4 regions of the Agrobacterium larrymoorei genome follow, and region 4 is predicted to be linked to each of the others. Evidence: riboswitches for the same ligand, from Rfam matches in the RefSeq annotation. Region 4 holds a riboswitch; each other region holds the start of a gene.
The links. Region 4 has a riboswitch for cobalamin ahead of CFBP5473_RS18865 (ABC transporter substrate-binding protein). Riboswitches for the same ligand answer to the same signal wherever they lie in the genome.

Region 1: it holds a riboswitch for cobalamin, as region 4 does, so the genes downstream of both, bluB (5,6-dimethylbenzimidazole synthase) here and CFBP5473_RS18865 (ABC transporter substrate-binding protein) in region 4, are expected to answer to the same signal.
Region 2: it holds a riboswitch for cobalamin, as region 4 does, so the genes downstream of both, CFBP5473_RS11205 (CbtB domain-containing protein) here and CFBP5473_RS18865 (ABC transporter substrate-binding protein) in region 4, are expected to answer to the same signal.
Region 3: it holds a riboswitch for cobalamin, as region 4 does, so the genes downstream of both, nrdH (glutaredoxin-like protein NrdH) here and CFBP5473_RS18865 (ABC transporter substrate-binding protein) in region 4, are expected to answer to the same signal.

What each region holds. Positions count from the first base shown of each region.
Region 1 covers NZ_CP039691.1:1,796,713-1,802,055, forward strand. The annotation lists gene CFBP5473_RS08555 (NADP-dependent malic enzyme) at 1-1,390, shown strand, start outside; gene CFBP5473_RS08560 (DUF2865 domain-containing protein) at 1,572-2,696, shown strand; gene bluB (5,6-dimethylbenzimidazole synthase) at 2,698-3,378, opposite strand; cobalamin riboswitch at 3,489-3,668, opposite strand; gene CFBP5473_RS08570 (TolB family protein) at 3,701-4,531, opposite strand; gene CFBP5473_RS08575 (NAD+ synthase) at 4,568-5,343, opposite strand, start outside.
Region 2 covers NZ_CP039691.1:2,310,226-2,315,568, forward strand. The annotation lists gene CFBP5473_RS25340 (class I SAM-dependent methyltransferase) at 306-593, opposite strand; gene CFBP5473_RS11185 (GNAT family N-acetyltransferase) at 878-1,366, shown strand; gene CFBP5473_RS11190 (type 1 glutamine amidotransferase family protein) at 1,394-1,966, shown strand; gene CFBP5473_RS11195 (hypothetical protein) at 1,963-2,286, opposite strand; gene CFBP5473_RS11200 (CbtA family protein) at 2,288-2,995, opposite strand; gene CFBP5473_RS11205 (CbtB domain-containing protein) at 3,010-3,192, opposite strand; cobalamin riboswitch at 3,337-3,551, opposite strand; gene CFBP5473_RS11210 (methyl-accepting chemotaxis protein) at 3,654-5,343, opposite strand, start outside.
Region 3 covers NZ_CP039692.1:59,043-64,385, reverse strand. The annotation lists gene CFBP5473_RS14670 (TonB-dependent siderophore receptor) at 227-2,413, shown strand; cobalamin riboswitch at 2,558-2,777, shown strand; gene nrdH (glutaredoxin-like protein NrdH) at 3,022-3,246, shown strand; gene nrdI (class Ib ribonucleoside-diphosphate reductase assembly flavoprotein NrdI) at 3,256-3,669, shown strand; gene nrdE (class 1b ribonucleoside-diphosphate reductase subunit alpha) at 3,639-5,343, shown strand, end outside.
Region 4 covers NZ_CP039692.1:982,220-987,562, reverse strand. The annotation lists gene CFBP5473_RS18870 (glucose/quinate/shikimate family membrane-bound PQQ-dependent dehydrogenase) at 1-1,885, shown strand, start outside; cobalamin riboswitch at 2,024-2,243, shown strand; gene CFBP5473_RS18865 (ABC transporter substrate-binding protein) at 2,439-3,464, shown strand; gene CFBP5473_RS18860 (FecCD family ABC transporter permease) at 3,469-4,488, shown strand; gene CFBP5473_RS18855 (ABC transporter ATP-binding protein) at 4,485-5,261, shown strand.

The DNA.
Region 1 (5,343 bases), on a different replicon from region 4:
GGCCCGCGCCGCCCGCCCGGATGCGATGATCTGCACCGGTCGTTCGGACTTCCCGAACCAGGTGAACAACGTTCTCTGCTTCCCTTATATCTTCCGCGGTGCGCTGGATTGCGGCGCAACCAGCATCAACGAAGAAATGAAGATGGCTGCCGTTCAGGCGATTGCGGAACTGGCGCGCGAAGAAGTGTCCGAAGTCGCGGCCAGAGCCTATAGCGGCGATACCCCGGTCTTCGGCCCGAATTACCTCATCCCCTCGCCCTTCGATCCGCGCCTCATTCTGCGCATCGCGCCAGCCGTTGCCCGTGCTGCTGCGGCAAGCGGTGTGGCCGCGCGTCCGATCACGGATTTCGATGCCTATCTCGACCAGCTGAACCGCTTCGTCTGGCGCTCCGGCTTCATCATGAAGCCGATCTTCAACATGGCGAAGACGGCTGAAAAGAAGCGGATCATCTTTGCAGAAGGCGAAGACGAGCGCGTGCTGCGCGCAGCACAGGTTCTGCTGGAAGAAGGCACCGGCATCCCGATCCTCATCGGTCGTCCGCAGATCATCGAAACGCGCCTGAAGCGCTTCGGCCTGCGCATTCGCCCGCATACGGATTTTGCCGTGGTGAACCCGGAAGACGATCCGCGTTACCGTGAATATGTGGACGATTACTTCGCGCTGGTTGGCCGTGCCGGTATCAACCCGGAAGCCGCCCGTACAATCGTTCGTACCAACACCACCGTCATCGGTGCGCTTTCCGTCAAGCGCGGAGAAGCGGATGCGCTGATCTGCGGTCTGGAAGGACGTTTCGACCGCCACCTGCGCGATGTAAACCAGATCATCGGCAAGCGCGAAGGCTCGCAGTCGTTTGCGGGCCTCAGCCTGCTCATCACGCAGCGCGGCGCGCTGTTCCTGACCGATACATTCGTCAATTACGAGCCGACCTCGGAAGAAGTTGCCGAAATGGCGATCCTTGCTGCCAAGGAAATCAAGCGCTTCGGCATCACGCCGAAGATTGCGCTGGCCAGCCATTCGAATTTCGGCTCGCGCGATTCCGAAAGCGCTCGCAAGATGCGCCGGGCGCTTCAAATCGTGCGTAATGCCGCGCCGGAACTCGAAATCGATGGTGAAATGCAGGGTGGTTCTGCGCTGTCGGAAATTCTGCGCAAGCGCGCCATGCCGAACAGCGCGCTGTCTGGTGAAGCCAACCTTCTGGTCTTCCCGAACCTCGATGCGGCCAATATCTCGCTCGGCGTCGTTCGCACCATGACGGAAGGTCTGCATGTCGGCCCGATCCTGCTCGGTACGGCTCTGCCCGCGCACATCCTGTCGCCCACCGTCACCTCGCGTGGCGTGGTCAACATGGCGGCGCTGGCCGTGGTGCAGGCGTCCCAGCCTTCCGAATAAGCCCATCGCCGTGTTCGGCGCTTGCGTAATTTCGGATTAACGCAATTTTGAACTGGCTGTTGCCGCAATGCGGCACGGCCCTATGCTATCCTGAACTTATAAACGCCATTCGCGTTTGTGATTAATGTTCACTCAGAGGATAGAGCCGCATGTGGCAGGCTTGCAGAAACGGATCGGACCATTGACCCCGCGCCGCAGCCTAATGATCGGTTCGATAATCGCTGTTCTTCTGGCTGCGCCGATTTCCGCGCAGGCCAACAATATTTGCGATTCCCTCCGGGCCGAGCTTCGCCAGCCCAGCACCGTCATCGGCAACACGGCGCAGGTTCGCCAGTTCGCCAGTGCGCTTACGCAGCAGAATATCATCGTGCGCCGGATCAAGAACGATCTTCGCCGCTATGGCTGCTCCTCAGGCAGTATCGTCGTTTACGGCAATCCCAATGCGCAGCTCTGCGGCGAAATCGGTGATGCACTGGCGCAGGCCGAGGCAGAGCGTGACATGATCGCCGAAGACCGTGACCGGATGCTGGCCATGCAGCGCAACAACCAGTCGGACGATCACCGGGAAAGGATCATGGCGGCGCTGGATGCCGAAGGCTGCTTCGATGAAGGCTCCCCGGATTATGCATCCGCCGATCCTTATCGAAACCCGGAAACGCGCGGCTACACCGACCCATTCAACGACCCGAGACCAGAAGAACGGGGCGATTATTCACCGACACCGGATATGCCGATGCAGGGCGGTTTGAGAACGCTGTGCGTGCGAACCTGCGACGGCGCTTTCTTCCCGATTTCTTCCAATGCCACACCGCTGGATTTCCGCGCGCAGGCAGCGCAATGCGCGCGCATGTGTCCGGGTACCGAAACGGAACTCTTCTACCACGCCATGGAGGGACAGGAGAGTTCGGACATGGTTTCGGCAAAAACCGGCAAGCCCTACACGTCCATGCCGACGGCTTTCGCCTATCGCAATGGCTCTGCCACCAACCGGTCCTCCTCATGCAGCTGCAACATGGCCGCTTACCATGATGAAATGAAGACGCAGGAACAGCAGGCCAGCGCACCGCAATCCACGCCCTATTCCGGCATCACGCAAATTCCATCACCGCAAGGTGACAAGGCTTCCAAGCCGCCGGAAACGAAGACGGAAGCCAAGGCGGAGCCGGTGCCTGACCGGGAATACGACCCGAAGAGCAGCCACGTCCGCGTTGTCGGGCCGCAATTCCTGCCTGAAGAGACCAGCCGGATCGATCTTAAGAATCCGGCTTTGAAAGGCACGCAGCCGCAGCAGGATCAGGCGCAGTAATCTAGCGACACCCTGTTTCGCCCCAGCGACCATTGAAAAGCAGCTCGTCCAGCGGCAGACGCTGTCGCCAGCCTTTTACCGCCAGCTCCGGCTCGGCATAAAGCTGCTCGACGCGCCCGATGCAAAGCCATGCAACGATTTCGATGTGCTGCGGAATGCCGAGTATTCTGCGAATATCCGCATCGTGAAAAATGCTGACCCAGCCCACGCCGATGCCCTCCGCCCGCGCGGCGAGCCAAAGATTTTGCACGGCACAGACGGTGGAATAAACATCCATGCGCGGATTATGGGTTCGCCCCAGCACCACGTCACCACCGCGCGTGGGATCACAGGTCACGCAAATCGACAGCGGCGCCTTGCGAATGCCTTCCAGCTTCAGGCTTCGATAAAGCGCCTGTTTTTCATCGGAAAACATGGCGCTGGCCTCGTCATTGGCACGAGAGAAGGCACGCCAGACCTCCTCTTTCGTTGCCGCATCGCTGACCAGTGTGAAATTCCACGGCTGCATGAAGCCAACCGAGGGTGCTGCGTGCGCAGCTTCGAGCAGCCTGCGAACCAACACATCCGGCAAAGGATCGGGCAAAAACTGGTCCCTTACATCGCGTCGCGTCTCGATGGCGTGGTAAACCGCAGCCTTGTCGTCATCGGAAAATTCACAAACCGGCACCAGCTTGTGCCGCATAGCATCAGACCGCATCGTCAATCCCCAACAATGCCGAGAAAGCTCCTTGCCATGCCTCGTAAGAGCACCAGGCAAACAGCATTTCTCAAAACCTTCCGCCGTCCACGCGGGTCGGTCTATCTCGTCAGGCCGGTCTTCTGACTTGGCTTCATCTGCCCGCTGCCGCCTTCCCGAAAACTCAGTGGCTCATGGCAACAGGCATCCGCCTCACAGCGTTGGGCACGTCGCGGTCTCTCACCGCATTCCCGATTCTCCCGCTAGAAGCAGGCACCTGACGGGGAAGCTATGGGGAAATTTACGCAATGGCGCAAGCGCCGCTGCATCATTCGGCAGGGAAATACCGGACATAAGCAAACTCATCACCATACGGTGACCAGTTGGGAGAATTCATCGTGCCCTGCCCGCCGAACAGATCGAACAGCGTTTCAACATTGCTCCCATCCGGGTCCATCAACCGCACACGCACATCGAGATCGCGAGGGTGATCGAAAACGTCGCTGTCATAGGAAATGAAGACCACCTTGTCTCCTTTCGGAGACGGATGAGGAAACCAGTCACCATACGCACTGTCGGTGATCCGCTCTACGTCGGAGCCGTCCGGCCTGACCCGCCAAATCTGCATCTGCCCCGTGCGGCTGGAATTGAAATAGATCCACGCGCCATCCGGCGAATAATCCGGCCCGTCATTCCGGCCTTCGCCATGCGTGAGCAGCGTCTCGGTGCCGGTCTCGACATCCATGGCGTAGATATCGAAAACCTGATCGCGGATACCGCAATAGGCAAAGCTTTTGCCATCCGGCGCCCAGCCATGCCAATAGGATGGCAGGTTTTTCGTCATCAATCGTGGAGCGCCGCCGGACGACGGCAGAAGATAAATCGCGCTTTTGCCGAACTCAACCTTATCCGAAATCGCATAGAGCGAACCATCCGGCGAAATACCGTGATCATTGTTGCACTCGGTCGCAAAGCCGGTATCGACTTTCTCGGCTTTCGTGTCTCCATCCAGCGACAGCCGATAAAGCAGGCCACCGCTGTTCAACAACAGATATCGCCCATCCGGCGACCAATTGGGCGCTTCGAACAGTGCACTCGTTTGCCAAACGACCCGGTTCTGGCGCGTGCGGATGTCATAGATCTCGATGGAACTGCGCATTCTTCCTCCCTGCACACGCCAGTCGAATACCCGCGATCACCTGTCGCGGAAGCGATTGGTGATCGGGTAGCGCCGGTCGCGACCGAAATTCTTCTTGGTGATCTTCACGCCCGGCGCGGACTGGCGGCGCTTGTATTCCGCAAGATAAAGCAGATGCTCGATACGGTGGACCGTCGCGACATCGTGGCCGCGGGCAACGATCTCATCCACCGACATTTCCTGCTCCACGAGGCATTCCAGAATATCGTCCAGCACCGGATAAGGCGGTAGCGAATCCTGGTCGGTCTGGTTCGGACGCAGTTCTGCCGAAGGTGCCTTGGAGAGGATGTTTTCGGGAATGACCTCACCGGAAGGTCCCAAAGTATCCGGCGGCACATGCGCGTTGCGCCATCTGGAAATGGCGTAGACCTGCATCTTGTAGAGGTCTTTGATCGGATTGAAGCCGCCATTCATGTCGCCATAAAGCGTGGCGTAACCTACCGACATCTCGGACTTGTTGCCGGTCGTAACCACCATGGAGCCGAACTTGTTGGAAACGGCCATGAGGATCGTGCCGCGCGCGCGGCTCTGAAGATTTTCCTCGGTGATGCCTTCTTCCGTCCCCTCGAACAGATCGGCCAGCGCTGACATGAAACCGTCCACGGGTTCGGCAATCGGCACGATATCGTAGCGGCAACCCAGCGCCTTGGCGCAATCTGCCGCGTCTTTCAGCGATTCCTCCGAAGTATAGCGATACGGCAGCATGATGCAGCGCACACGCTCCTCGCCCAGCGCATCCACCGCAATCGCAGCGCAGATGGCCGAATCGATAC
Region 2 (5,343 bases), on a different replicon from region 4:
AGCAGACTTCATTTCATCGCTGTGATAGCAAGCCAATCAGTCTGCTTGGAGTCACATGCGCTGTCTGTCCAGGCCTCGACCTCAATGTTATGCCAAGGCGTTGATGCCTGCCAAAGCGATATCAACTGATCTTGCTGGAAATAGTTATAGTAGCGGCCCAGCGCATCTGAACCCTCCTCGCTACCCGCCTTAAAACTAGCCCAAACGACAGCGTTCTCAGTCATCGCACGGTAAATTCTCGTAATGACCCCACCGAGTTGTAGTCGCGGCACATGGGTCAGGGAAGCGCAGGCGTAAACCCCGTCTTAAACATCTTTAGCATCCAGCTCGTTGAACAACATCGTCTTGACAGGCTGCCCGATGCGAAGTGAAGCGATGGCGGCAAGTTCCGATGAGCCGTCTGTCGCATCTAGTTTGAAGTCGTTCTTGATGATTACTGCAGCATCAACGCCACGACCTGTACCCAATTCGAGCACCCTACCATTTAGTTTGCACTGTTTGAGAAAAGTAAACAATCTAGGATTGGGAGCATTTTTGTCGGCCGTATATTTCTCGGAGTTTGCCTCGTAAAATTTCAAGGTAGTATCGTTCATTAGCGTTAGCCCCTCCCAATCCATATCCGACGCAATTACACAAACGTAAAATAGGCACAAAAACCGCAATTGGTGCAAACCAGAAATCCGGCCTTGACACGATTACGATTCGAGCGCATCACTCTCGCATGATCAACGAACGCGCACCCATTTCCTGCACGTATTTTTGGGCCTTCCTTTAAGGGCGGCTCGACAGATCAGTTTGTCAACAAGCCGCCGTCAGGCGGCTTTGTTGTTTTCAAACGTCCTGACGGCAAAAGACCAGAACCCGAAGGACCGCAGAAATGACCGAAGACAGCCTTCTGACCTTACCGAGACCGCCCGTCGTGACCATTCGTGGTGCGCGCAAGACCGATCTGCCTGAACTCAACGAGATGATCACGCTTTTGGCGGCTCATCATGGTGATGCGGCGGCGATTACGCCGGAAAAGCTGGAGCGTGATCTCTTCGCGCAAATCCCCTGGATCACAGCACTTGTTGCAGAAGCCGATGGCGAGTTGATCGGCTACGCGATCCTCGTGCCGCTCTACCGTGCGCAGGAAGGTCGTCGCGGTATGGAACTGCATCACCTCTTCGTGCGGGATGGGCATCGCGGCCACGGCACTGGCCAGCATCTGGTTTCCCGTGCGCGTGACGTGGCGAAGCGTTGCGGCTGTGATTTCCTGTCCGTTGGTGCTGCCACCGGCAATTTCGCCGCACATAAGTTCTACGAAAACATGGATTTCGTACCGCGCCCGGTCACCGGCATGCGCTTCATGCAGGCGCTTTCCTGAGACACGCACAGACGTTCGGAGGATGACATGACGCGTATCGCCATAGCGCTGACAGAGGAATTTGCCGACTGGGAGCCCGCTCTGCTGGCTGCCGCCGCACGCGGTTATCTGGGCGTGGAGATCGTCACTGCATCGCCCGATGGCAAGCCCTTGACGTCCATGGGTGGGCTGAAGGTGATGCCGGACACGGCCTATGAAGCGCTCGACCCCGACGATATCGATGCGCTCGTCATTCCCGGCGGATTGAGCTGGGAAAAAGGTGCTGCGCCCGATTTTACCGATCTGGTCCATCGGTTTCGCGCGCAGGACCGCGTTGTGGCGGGTATTTGTGCGGCGGCGAGCGCGCTTGCGGGAACGGGCGTCCTGAACCATGCGGCACATACCGGCAACTCGCTCGCCTCGCATCAGCGATACGAGATGTACGAGGGTGCCGGGCTTTATCGCGACCAGCCACAGGCCGTCAGCGACAAGGGTATCGTTACCGCGCCGGGGAATTCTCCGGTCACGTTTGCTGCCGAAGTCCTGAAGGCGCTGGACCTGTGGGGGCCGGAAGCCGAAGCGGAGATTTCGGTGTTTTCCGCCGAGCATCTCAAGCCTTAACGATCCAGAACACGGCAGCGGCGCGCTGGTCCTTTCGCGCTTTCTGCCGAACTGGCTCGCCGCACATCACGGCTGTTGATGTGCAGGCTGTGGTTCTTTGGGATGTTCATCAGGTCGATCTTGCTGCGCGCAGCAGCGAGGAATGATGCTTGATTTCCATGAAAATAATCCAGGCAACGCTCTTTCGACGGCGTTTCCGGCAGAAGCGCCTTGAAGGCCAGGCGGTGCATGGCGCAGGCTGCGCCATGGCCGGGGACGGGGAAACGCAGACAATCGAGCTCATCGCTCCACTCGGCTGCGCTCCCCTCGCCCTCTATCATTTCACTTGACCAATTCGAAGCGCTTGAGGAACAGACCGCTGAGCGAACCGAGGATCAGCCAGAAGACGAAGCTGGTAACCGTTGCGACGACGACGAAGCGGCGTTCGAGCGGCAGGGGCGCCAGCGCATGTTCCCCCTCAGGCGGCAGGGGTGCGCCGACGATGTGCGGCGCGACGATGAGCAGGACCGCAAGCAGGATGGCCCATGGCTCCGTGCGCCGGAAGGCAAGCAGCGCGATGCCGCCTGCCGTTGCTGCAACGGTTGCGAGCCACCAGATTTGACGGGCGTTGAGATCGGCAGCCGGGCTGCCCGGCAATTCAGGCGGAAGGCCGATCATGGGTGCCAGCATCACGGCTGCAAAGCCGGAAAGCCCCCAGAACAGCCCTTCGCGCCAGCCGCCCTGCGCACCGCGCAGCGAGATCAGCCCGGTCAGCACCAGCGCATAACCGATTGCGGTCAAGACGTTGGCGGCAATCGTATAGGCGTTACGCTCGAAACCATCGGCAGGTGCCCAGGCTTCCTCGTCATGGTGGTGGTCCGCGGGCGTGCCAGCCGCATGGGTGTGCCCGGCATCACCACCGGCGCTCTCGAATGTTTCCGCCTGAAGGATGAGCGGTGTGGTGCCGATGGCCTGCATGGCGCTCGTCGCAAGGCCCGCAATCAGCCCGACAAGCACGGCAGTAAAGACGATGTTTCTGAAAAACGGCATGGTTCCCCTCCCCCTCAATGGCACGGGAAGGCGTTGGCGTGGCGCGTATCATGCGCCGCATTGTGCATGGCTTCCACATGCGAGAAGCCAACGAAACCGACGATGAACAGGCCAAGCGCAATAGCGCTTAAGCCCTGCAATATCTTGGATGTGCTGGTGGAAATGGCGCTTGAGGCCGTATTTTGATGGATAGACATAGTGACCCTCTCCTTTGAGCGGCGGCCTGCATGGCGCAGCGCGCGCGCTTTCAACATTCACCACGGGGAAAAGATAAACAGGGTTCTCAGGGCGGATAGAGCCGACCTGCCAACCGTGCTCTTCCGGACACCCCGCCGGCATTGACGACACTTACAGCGATGGCAGGTCTCCTGGCTCACGGGTCGTCACCTTGAAAACACCTTCCCGATCCGGGTTTGCCGGATCAGTGGTCATTGTTTTCAGGCTCTCCGCTCACAGTTGCGGGGGCAGCCACGAATGAGAGCGAATGCTCGCTCCTATCGTATTCCCTTTTCACTTTCCGGGCGAACCCGGAAAGACCATCACACGTCTGTTATCAGGCAGTGGTTGTGGAGAGTCAATTCTCGTCATCACGCTTGACCCGATTTTCGGTATCAGGCGTAACGTGAGCGTTTCCACATTGAATGGAAACGCTCAACCATCAGAAGGATTGCCAGCCACTATTGGCGGTCTTCAGCGATGCGGCTGGTTGAGGGCGAGACATGGCAGCAGCCGTTTGGCGCAGGGCAGAGGCCTGTGCCGAAGCCCGGCCCGTGCCCCCGTCTTCCAACTGGAACCGTTCTACCAGGGAGCGAAGCTTTGCAGCCTCCTGCGCAAGGGTGCTGGAGGCGGCGGTGGATTGTTCCACCATGGCTGCATTCTGCTGGGTCGTCTGGTCCATGGCGTTGACGGCGGTGTTGATTTCCACAAGCCCTGTGGATTGCTCCCGCGCCGAAATGGCGATGGATTCCATATGGCCGTTCACTTCAACGATAAAGGCACCGATGGTCTTCAGGGCATCGCCAGTATCGCGCACCAACCGCACGCCGCTTTCCACCTCGGTAGAGGAGTTCTGGATCAAGCTTTTGATTTCCTTGGCTGCCTGAGCGGAACGCTGAGCGAGTTCCCGCACTTCCTGTGCCACGACAGCAAAGCCTTTTCCAGCCTCACCAGCACGGGCGGCTTCCACGCCAGCGTTCAGCGCCAGCAAGTTGGTCTGGAAGGCAATCTCATCTATGACGCCGATGATATTGGAAATCTGCTGCGAAGACTGCTCGATCTTGCGCATCGCTTCTTCTGCCTGTGAAACGACCTGTGCGGACTTGACAGCAGAGCTGTTGGCCTGGCTCGTAACGCTTCGCGCTTCTTCCGTGCGTTTGGAGGAATTGCTGACATTGGCAACGATCTGGTCGAGAGCCGCTGCGGTTTCTTCCAGCGAGGCGGCCTGCTGTTCGGTCCGGCGGGACAAATCGTCCGCACCGGCTGCAATTTCCCGCGTGCCATCGTCCATCGTTGAAATCGACTGCGAGATGTCCTTCAGCGTATCCCCAAGCTGGCGGACGGACTGGTTGAAATCATGCCGCAACGCTTCGAAATCCGGTGCGAAAGCTTCGTTGAGCTGGAAGGCGAGATCCCCTTCCGCAAGCCGCTTCAGCCCGGCAGCAAGGCCGGATGTGGCAATGCGCAAGCGTTCTGCCGCGTCGGCCTCTGCTTTTTCCTGCGTTGCAATCCGGTCGGCTTCGGCACGGTTACGGTTTTCCTCGGCCTCCGTTTCCAGGCGCCTGTTGGTGAGTGCTGCCTGACGGAAGATTTCAACCGCGCCAGCCATTTCGCCAATCTCGTCAGCGCGGCCAGAATAGGGAATGGCGGAAGCCGCATCGCCCTCGGCAAGCCGCTTCATCGAGCCGGTGATTTGACTGATGGGCTTTGTTACGCCCTGCAGAACGAAGCCAACGGACGCAACGACGATCAGCGCCACAAAGCCAAGCGTCAACGTGGCAATGGTGAAAGTCGTGTCGTAAGCAGCGGCACTCAAGGCGTAGCTGGAATCAGAGCCGGAATTGTTGAGCGCGATGATCTGATCGAGCTGAGTGCCGACGGCATCATAAACACTGCGCATCTGTGTTTTGTAGAAAGCCGATGCTTCTTCGGTGTTGTTGGCGCGTGAAAGCACCATCAGCTTGTCATGCAGCGCCTTGTAGCTTTTCCACTGATCTGAGAAAGTAGCGTAAAGCTTGCGTTCTTCATCGGAAGAAATCAGACGCTGATATGTCTCACGCAGTTCTTCGATTTTGCGATCGGCGATGCCGATATCGCTTTCCGCACTCTGCATTTCTTTCGCGTCCGTCGAC
Region 3 (5,343 bases), 920 kb from region 4:
CATTTCTATTATATGAATGTAGTAGTCAACAATAATCAGCGGGCGTTCGCCTGCAGATGCTCGCCGGAAATCGGGTTTAGACATGGTTTAGGGGCTGTCAGGCCGTCTTTCGGTCCCATTATTTCGAACTGAAATAGGACATCTTTTGGATTTTAAAGTTGACTACTACATTCATGAAAATCATGAAGCCCTCGTGAGAGATTGATTTTGCATTCATGGGGACTGAATGAGCATGGGATTCGACAGAAGCGAGATGCAGGTGGCATTGGTTGCGCTTGCGGTGGCAGGAAGCCTGAGTGCGACGCAGGCGATGGCGCAGGAGAGTGCTGCGATCAAGAAGTCCGCCCGTCAGTCCGAGCAAAATCAAACCACTAATACGGAAACGTCCACCGTTCTCGCGCCCATCGTCGTCAATGGTTCAGGTGCTGTGGATGGCTATCAGCCAAGGTCCACCAGCACGGCCACGCGCACCGATACTCCGTTGATCGATATTCCCCAGGCGGTCAATGTCGTTACCCATGAGGTTCTGGAAGACCAGAATGCCAACAATCTTGATGAGGCGCTGGGCAATATCAGCGGCGTCACTCAGACCAACACCCTGGGCGGAACGCAGGACTCCGTTATTCGTCGTGGGTTCGGTGACAACAGAGACGGCTCTATTCTGACTAACGGATTGAAAACGGCTATCCCGCGTTCGTTCAATGCCATGACGGATCGCGTCGAAGTCCTGAAAGGTCCATCCTCCACCCTCTATGGCATTCTCGATCCCGGCGGCATGGTCAACGTTGTGACGAAGAGGCCGGAAGATACGTTTTCAGGCGAAGTCTATGGCAACCTTTCAAGCTTTGGCGGCGGCACGACAGGCGTTGATGTTACCGGCCCAATCGAAAGCACGGACCTCTCCTATCGCCTGATCGGTGAATATAAGGATGTCGACTACTGGCGCAACTTCGGAGAAACGAAGCATTGGCTGCTCTCTCCGTCCCTGAAATGGACCGGCGAAGATACTGAGATTACCGCGACCTACATGCATGAGGATTACAGCGTGCCTTTCGACCGTGGGACGATCTTCGACACCACCACGGGCCGCGCCGTGAATGTGAACCGCAAGATCCGCTTCGACGAGCCCTATAATATCACAGATGGAAAGTCCGACCTCTTCCAAGTTGAGATCGACCATGAGCTTTCGGATAACTGGAAGCTCGGAATCGATTACAGCTATAGCCGCAATGTCTATTCAGACAATCAGGCGCGTGTAACAGGTTATAACGCCGTCACCGGCGTGGTTACGAGAAGAGCGGACGCGACAAATTATTCCACCATATACAACCACGCGCTGCGTGCCGATCTGACCGGAGATGTCGAGATAGGTGGAATGCAGCATGATCTGCTGATAGGCGCATCCTACGATTACAGTGATACGTTGCGCACGGATATGCTTCGTTGCGGAAACAATACAAATTTCAATATGTATAATCCGGTCTACGGCAACCTGCCTGAGTGCACGACTGTTTCCGCATCCGACAGCGACCAGACTGAAAAACTATCCACGGCGTCCGTTTACGTGCAGGATTCCGTTCACCTCAATGACCAATGGATCGTTGTCGGTGGCCTGCGATATCAATATTACGATCTGCTGGCAGGCAAAGGACGACCGTTTAAGGACAACACCGATAGCTTTGGTGATGCTCTCGTTCCCAATGCTGGAATCGTCTACAAGCTCACCTCGGATGTCTCGCTCTACTTGAACGCTGCCAAAACATTCAGGCCACAGTCTTCCATTGCAAGCGCATATGGCAATCTGAAACCGGAAGAGGGGATTTCCTATGAGATCGGCTCGAAATTCGAGCTTCCCGCCGGACTGACTGCTAACGTCGCCCTTTACAGTTCAGATAAGGAAAACGTCGCATACAATGCAATTGAAGGTAGTGCGACTGTCCTCAAAACGGCTGGGCTTGTCCGCGCTCGCGGTATCGAAATGGATGTCGCAGGGTCGCTGACATCCGATATCGATATCATCGCAAGCTACGCCTATACGGATGCAGAGGTCAAAGAGGGGGAGAACGCTGGCAAACGCCCCGTCAACGTAGCTCGCCACACTGGTTCATTGTCATTGGCGTATGACATGGGTGAAATTGGCTCATCTGGTAATACGCTAAAAATTGGCGCCGGTATCCGCGCGGTTGGCGACAGAGCCGGGATCAACGACAACTCATACGATCTGCCAGGCTACGCAGTTGTTGATGCTTTCGCCGCCTATACCTTTGCACTAGAACGGCCGATTACCCTCCAGCTCAATCTTAAAAATATTCTCGATCGAACCTATTATACCTCTTCGATCGGAAGCACAGCCTTCGGAAACCAGATCGGAGAGCCTTTCAATGCGACGTTGACAGCGCGGCTAAAGTTTTAGAAGGACGTCAACTGGTCAGAGACCAGATCCGTCGGTTCATATCACTGTTGATTGCACTGAGAGCGGATACGGTTCCCATAACTTTATTCTCATCGATTTTGTCAGCAGTGTATCATATCCATTGACTGAAATTTCATTTCGCATACTATATCTAGTGTTCGAGGTTCTTCCGATTCGCGTCGGGAGCTAAGACGGGAATACGGTGCGTGATGTCCATTCTGGACAAACCAATGCCGGAGCTGCCCCCGCAACTGTAAGCGGCGAGCATCCTCTCAAACTGCCACTGATGCCGAAAGGTCTTGGGAAGGCGAGACGGATGCAGCGACCCGCAAGCCAGGAGACCTGCCTCAAACGAATACGTCCACGGGCGGGGTGTCCGACGGTCGCGTTTGCGTGCGGGATGATCCTGCGCGTGCCGCTTCCCCTGATCCCCGCATCAACCACTTCGGGGTGAAGTCAATGTCGCGTCATTCTAGTCAGTATCCGCGTGAATAACGGGCGGTAACGCCCGTCGCCGATTTCGGCTGCCATACATTCCTGAATTTCCGCACGGGCGTTCATCACGCCCGATCAATATCGCACGCCTACTAAATCTCACGAGGATCATCATGACAGTTACCGTTTACAGCAAGCCAGCCTGCGTCCAGTGCACAGCCACCACCCGCGCTCTTGATCGTCAGGGCATCAATTACACCGTCGTGGATGTTTCCGAAAACATCGCTGCGTATGATCTGGTTCAGGGACTTGGCTATCGTCAGGTTCCTGTCGTGGTTGCTGGCGAGACCCATTGGGCAGGCTTTCGTCCGGATATGATCAGCACTCTTGCGGCCTGAGCCAGAGCAATGGGCCAGATCGTCTATTTCTCCAGCCGGTCGGAAAATACCCATCGCTTTGTGGCACGACTGGGGATGAGTGCGCGGCGCATTCCTCTCAGTTCTTCCGAAAGCCTTCAGGTCGAAACCCCCTATGTTCTGATCCTTCCCACCTACAGCGGCGAAGGCGGAAAAGGGGCCGTTCCAAAGCAGGTGATCCGCTTCCTCAATGATGCGGAAAACCGCGCAAACATCCGTGGCGTGATCGCTGCGGGCAACAGCAATTTCGGGGCGAGCTACGGGATCGCCGGCGACGTCATCTCCCAGAAATGCCAGGTGCCTTACCTCTACAGGTTCGAACTTCTCGGCACTGAGGACGACGTCGCGAACGTCAAACACGGATTGGAACGATTTTGGACGCGACCACTTTCGAAAAGCCTTTGAAGACATCGGAATCCGAACTGGATTTCCATGCCCTCAACGCGATGCTGAACCTCTATGACGAGCAAGGCAAAATCCAGCTCGACAAGGACCGCCTGGCGGCAAAGCAGTATTTTCTGCAGCACGTCAACCAGAATACGGTGTTCTTCCATAACCTGCGCGAGAAGCTCGACTACCTCGTCACGGAGGGGTACTACGAGCGTGAGGTTCTGGACCAATATTCCTTCAATTTCGTTCGGGATTTGTTTGACGCCGCCTACGCCCGGAAATTCCGGTTTCCGACCTTCCTCGGCGCTTTCAAATACTACACTAGCTACACGCTGAAGACCTTCGACGGCAAACGCTATCTGGAACGCTACGAAGACCGTGTCTGCATGGTTGCCCTGACGCTGGCCCAGGGAAGCGAAACGCTCGCGCTGGCCCTCATGGATGAGATCATCTCCGGTCGTTTCCAGCCCGCGACACCGACGTTCCTCAATGCCGGGAAGAAGCAGCGCGGCGAGCTCGTCTCTTGCTTCCTGCTGCGCATGGAAGACAACATGGAGTCGATTGCCCGCGGCATTAACTCCGCCCTTCAGCTTTCCAAGCGTGGCGGTGGTGTTGCGCTTTCGCTGACGAATATCCGCGAGGCGGGTGCGCCGATCAAGCAAATCGAGAACCAGTCATCCGGCATCATTCCCGTGATGAAGCTGCTTGAAGACAGCTTTTCCTACGCCAACCAGCTTGGTGCGCGTCAGGGTGCAGGTGCCGTCTACCTCAACGCCCATCATCCCGACATCATGCGCTTCCTGGATACCAAGCGGGAGAACGCCGACGAGAAGATCAGGATCAAGACGCTGTCGCTTGGCGTTGTCGTGCCCGACATCACCTTCGAACTGGCGAAGAACAACGAGGACATGTACCTGTTCTCGCCCTACGACATCGAGCGCGTCTATGGCGTCCCGTTCACTGAGATTTCCGTGACCGAAAAGTACCGGGAGATGGTCGCGGATTCCCGGATCAAGAAGAAGAAGATCAAGGCCCGCGACTTCTTCCAGGTGATCGCCGAGATACAGTTCGAGAGCGGCTATCCCTACATCATGTTCGAGGACACGGTGAACCGGGCGAACCCGATTGCAGGACGCGTTTCCATGAGCAATCTCTGCTCGGAAATCCTGCAGGTCAGCGATGCCAGCGAATATAACGACGACCTGTCCTATAAGGTCATGGGCAAGGACATCTCCTGCAATCTCGGCTCGCTGAACATTGCCGCGACGATGGACAGCGCCGATTTCGGCAAGACGATCGAGACCTCGATCCGGGCACTGACGGCCGTGTCGGACATGAGCCATATCTCTTCCGTGCCATCGGTCGAAAAAGGCAATGACGATAGCCACGCCATCGGTCTCGGCCAGATGAACCTGCATGGCTATCTCGCCCGTGAACGCATCTTCTATGGCTCGGAAGAAGGCATCGATTTCACCAACATTTATTTCTATACGGTGACCTACCACGCCATCCGCGCCTCGAACCGGATTGCCGCCGAGCGAGGCGTCAGCTTCAAAGGATTCGAGAAGTCGAAATATGCCTCCGGCGAGTATTTCGACAAATACACCGAAAAGGAATGGCTACCGGCCACAGAACGCGTCCGCGAACTGTTCGTGACGGCAGGCATCGCGATCCCCATGCAGGCCGATT
Region 4 (5,343 bases):
CAATTCCCCATCCTATGGCAACCCGGTGCCGGATAATGAATGGCACCAATATGGCCGCACGTCTTACGGCCAGCGCTATTCTCCGCTGACGCAGATCAACACTGAAAATGTCGGTGAGCTGAAAGAGGCATGGCGCTATCAGACCGGCGACGTGAAGCTGCCGCAAGATGTGGGCGAGACGACCTATCAGGTCACGCCGCTGAAGGTCGGTAACACGCTGTACCTCTGCACGCCGCATAACTGGGCTATCGCCGTGGATGCGGCGACTGGCAAGGAAAAGTGGAAATACGATCCGAATGTGGGTCTCAATCCCGACCGTCAGCACCAGACATGCCGCGGTGTTACCTATTACGCCGAGCCCACCGCCCAGGCGGGTTCGCAATGCGCTGCCCGCGTCTATCTTCCAACCTCCGACGCACGTCTGATTGCGCTCGACGCCGGAACGGGTCAGGTCTGCACCTCTTTCGCGGATCAGGGGACGCTGCATCTCGAAGTCGGCATGCAGTACAATCCTGCTGGCTATTACTACTCCACCTCTCCGCCAGCCATCGTCGGCAACAAGATCATTATCGGCGGTGCCGTCAATGACAACTACTCCACCCAGGAACAGTCCGGTGTCATCCGCGCCTTCGATGTGAACAGCGGCGAACTGCTGTGGAACTGGGATTCCGGAAACCCTACCCAGACCCAACCGCTTCAGCCGGGTCAGACCTATACGACCAACTCTCCCAACAGCTGGTCCGTTTTTAGTGTCGATGAAGCGCTTGGGCTCGTCTACATCCCTCTGGGAAATCAAGTTCCTGACCAGCTCGGCATGGGTCGGAGCGAGAATGTAGAGAAATATTCCTCGTCCATCGTAGCTCTGGATGTGAATACCGGGCAGGATCGCTGGGTGAAGCAATTCGTCCATCACGACCTTTGGGATATGGACGTACCGGCACAGCCTGTCCTGCTGGACATCACCAAGCCGGATGGCCAGACCGTGCCGGCACTCGTTGGCCCGACGAAGCAGGGCGATATCTATGTGCTGGACCGGCGGAACGGCGATCCTATCCTGGCCGTGACGGAAGAGCCTGCTCCAAGTGGCGCCATCCCTGAAGACTTCAGCGCGCCGACGCAGCCGACCTCTGCCTTGAGCTTCAAGCCGGAGCCGCTTCAGGAAAAGAACATGTGGGGCGTCTCCATGTTCGACCAGCTGGCTTGCCGCATCAAGTTCCATCAACTGAACTATAAAGGCCGTTACACGCCGCCATCGCTGAATGGCACTCTCGTTTACCCGGGTAACTTCGGTACCTTCAACTGGGGTAGCGTTGCGGTAGATCCTGAACGTCAGGTCATGTTCGGCATGCCGACCTATCTGGCCTTCACCTCGCAGCTCGTTCCACGCGCCCAAATTCCCCAGAAGGGACAGGATGAAAAGGGTAGCGAGCAGGGTCTGAACCGTAACGACGGCGCGCCATACGGCGTATTGATGGGTCCGTTCCTCAGCCCCATCGGCATTCCATGCCAGGCGCCGCCATGGGGCTATGTGGCGGGTGCCGATCTCAGAACCGGCAAGATTGCCTACAAGCATAAGAACGGCACGGTCCGCGACATGACACCGCTACCGCTTCCCTTCAAGGTCGGTGTTCCCGGGATCGGCGGCCCGATGATCACCAAGGGCGGCGTGGCCTTCCTTGGCGCGGCAGTAGACGATTACCTTCGTGCCTATGATCTGACGAGCGGCAAGCAGCTTTGGGAGGCCAGACTGCCGGCAGGTGGGCAAGCAACGCCCATGACCTATGCGCTCGATGACGGAAAACAATATGTCGTCATAGTCGCTGGCGGGCACGGGTCCGTCGGCACGAAGCCGGGCGATTACGTGATTGCCTACAAGCTTCCTTGAACGCTGACGACGTTCATTTGAATATTTCAGAAATGGCCGGATTCTCCGGCCATTTTCTTTATTTTCAGAATGATAAGTTTATTGTGTTTGATATGTAATAACATTACAAATCGGTGCTTGACGGCGGAAGCCAAATAGTTCTATCTGGTCCGCGACGGTTCCAAGCGAGAGATCGCAAGGAATAATAGGGAACACGGTGAGAGGCATTGCTTCAATGCCGTGGCTGCCCCCGCAACTGTAAGCGGATTGTCGAGCACTCGTGACGCATACTTGCGTCAGGCCACTGCGAATAATCGTGGGAAGGCGGGCAAGACGATCATCCGTGAGCCAGGAGACCTGCCGTCGAGAGTTCATTCCAATGTCACGGGCGGGGATGCCCTGAACAGGAGACGTCATGATCGTTGTTTGCGCCACCCGGCGCCATATTCAATCTGCTCTTTTTCCGGTTTCAAAACGGTCCTTCGCGTGTGGCTGCGGAATGGATGTTCATTCACCTTCACATGACGGCTTTGCGCTGTAACGCGCAGCTGGCGATTTCGGGGACTATCGGAACATGACAATTAACTTAAGCCGCGCCATCTTTGCAGCAGCCATGGCTGCACTTTCGATGGCAGCTACATCCGCGCAGGCTGCGGAAACCAGCTATCCATTGACGCTGAAGAATTGTGGAAGGGACGTAACCTTTACCCACGCTCCAGAGCGCACGGTCTCCATCGGCCAGAGCACGACGGAAATCCTCTATATGCTCGGGCTGGCAGACAAGGTGGTGGGAACCGCCGTCTGGATCGGCCCGGTCATCAAAGGCTATGAGGAGGCCAATGCCAAGGTAACGCGATTGGCGGATAATGATCCGAGCTTCGAAAGCGTGCTTGCCGAGAAGCCCGATCTGGTAACTGCGCAGTTCCAGTGGCATGTCGGTTCGGAAGGCGTGGTGGCCAAGCCGGAGCAGTTTGAGGAACTTGGCATTCCGGTCTATACGTCCCCTTCGGATTGCACGGGCAAGGACAATTCCGGCGGTGGTGATGGCGTGCGTCACTCCGTATTTACGATGGACCAGATCTATCAGGAAATCTCCGAACTTGCGCAAATCTTCAATGTGCAGGATCGCGGCGAGAAGCTGATTGCCGATCTGAAATCCCGCGAAGAAGCAGCAAGGCAAAAGATTGCCTCGGTCGATGGCAAGCTGTCCGCCGTCTTCTGGTTCTCCAGCGCCGAACTGGATATCGATCCCTATGTCGCGGGCAAGAATGGTGCGCCGGGCTACATCATGTCGGCGCTTGGTATCAAAAACGTCATCGACAGCGATGAGGAATGGCCGACCGTGGGCTGGGAAACCATTGCGAAGTCGCAGCCGACCATCATCGTTGCTGGCAAAATGGACCGTCGCCGCTATCCGGCTGACGACGCTGCCGTGAAACAGAAATTTCTGAAAGAGGATCCAGTTGCTAGCCTGATGCCCGCCGTCAAACAGAACCACATCGTGGTGATGGATGCGCAGGCCATGAATCCGACGATCCGCACGATCGAAGGCATCGAAGTGCTGGCGGATCAGGTCGTTCAGCTCGGCCTGACGAAGTAAGCCGATGTCGGTTCCTTTAATCTATGCCCGTGCCGCCGCCATTGCGGCCGGGTGCCTCTTGCTGGCGCTGTGGCTTGGCGCATCGATTGGCGAGACATCCATTCCCATGGATGTCGTCGCCAAAACGGTGGCCAACCGCCTGTGGCATGCGGGTTATCCGCTGGACGCCATCGATGAGGGTATCGTCTGGAACTACCGGTTAAGCCGGGCCGTGGTTGCCGCCTGTTGCGGGGCGGCCCTGGCGCTTTCTGGCGTCGTGCTGCAATCGCTGCTGCGCAATCCGCTGGCAGATCCTTATATTCTGGGCATTTCCGCTGGAGCTTCGACGGGCGCAGTCGGTGTTGCCATTCTTGGTTTCGGCGCGGGCATGCTTACCATGCCGCTCGGTGCTTTTCTGGGCGCACTTGTTGCCTTCGCCCTCGTCACATTGCTGGCGCTGCGGGCCGGAAGCGGCAATAGCGCGATCATTCTGGCAGGCGTTGCGGGGTCGCAGCTGTTCAACGCGCTGACGTCCTTCATCGTCACCAAGTCGGCCAATGCGGAACAGGCACGCGGTATCATGTTCTGGCTGCTCGGCAATCTTTCCGGCGTCCGCTGGCCGGATGTCTCGCTGGCGCTGCCGGTTGCGATCCTTGGCCTTGTCGTCTGTCTCTGGCATGCCCGCGCTTTGGACGCCTTCACCTTCGGCGCTGAATCCGCCGCGTCGCTCGGCATTCCGGTCCGGCGCGTCTATGTGGTGCTGACGGGTATCTCGGCGCTGATGACAGCTGTCATGGTCAGCATCGTCGGGTCCATCGGCTTTATCGGTCTGGTCATTCCGCACGCCGCGCGCCTCGTCGTCGGTGTTCGCCACGGGCGTTTGCTTCCCGCTGCTGCGATCATCGGCGCCATCTTCATGATTGCGGCGGACATTCTTTCGCGCACGATTATTGCGGGGCAGGTGCTGCCCATCGGGGTCATAACCGCGCTGTTTGGCGCCCCTGCTTTCGCGCTCATCCTCTCCCAGCGGCGGAGGGCGGCGTGATGCTTTCAGCAAAAAATCTCAGCTGGTCGGCAGGAGGCGTGGAAATCGTCAGAAATGTCAGCCTCGATCTGTCCGAGGGTGAGTTTCTTGGCATCGTCGGCCCGAACGGGTCTGGCAAGACCAGCCTGATGTCCATTCTCTCCGGCCTCAGAAAGCCGCGCGCGGGTGAGGTGTCGCTGGATGGAACGCCTATGGACCTGCTCCAGCGACGCGACATTGCGCGCCACATCGCGCTGGTGGAACAGCAGGCGGAAACGCAGGAGCGGATCAATGCGCGTCAGGCGGTAGAGCTAGGACGCATCCCTCATCTCGGTGCCCTCTCTCCATGGTCTGCCCATGACGATGCAATCGTAGATCAGGCATTGGCTGATGTGGATATGGAAGGTTTTGGCAAGCGCATGTGGCATACGCTTTCCGGCGGGGAGCGCCAGCGTCTGCATATTGCACGCGCCCTCGCCCAGCAGCCCAGAATTCTGCTGCTTGACGAGCCGACCAACCATCTCGATATCGGCCACCAGATTGCGCTTCTGCATCTGGTGCGCAAGCAGAAGCTGACCGTTGCCGCAGCCCTGCATGATCTCAACCATGCGGCCATGTTCTGTGACCGCATCGCGGTCATGAAATCGGGCGAACTCGTTGCTCTGGGCAAACCATGCGATGTCTTCACGCGCCAGCTGATCATGGATGTCTTCGGCGTCGATGTCGATGTCGAGCGCCACGGGGAGGACGCCTGCCACATCCGCTATCGCGCGCCATCGCTTGAGACGGTGTGAGCCGCCACGAAATTTTCGGGTCGTCTTCTTGAAGAAGGCGACCCTTCTCCTACATCTTTCTCGACCCGCTGGTCCGGGCCCC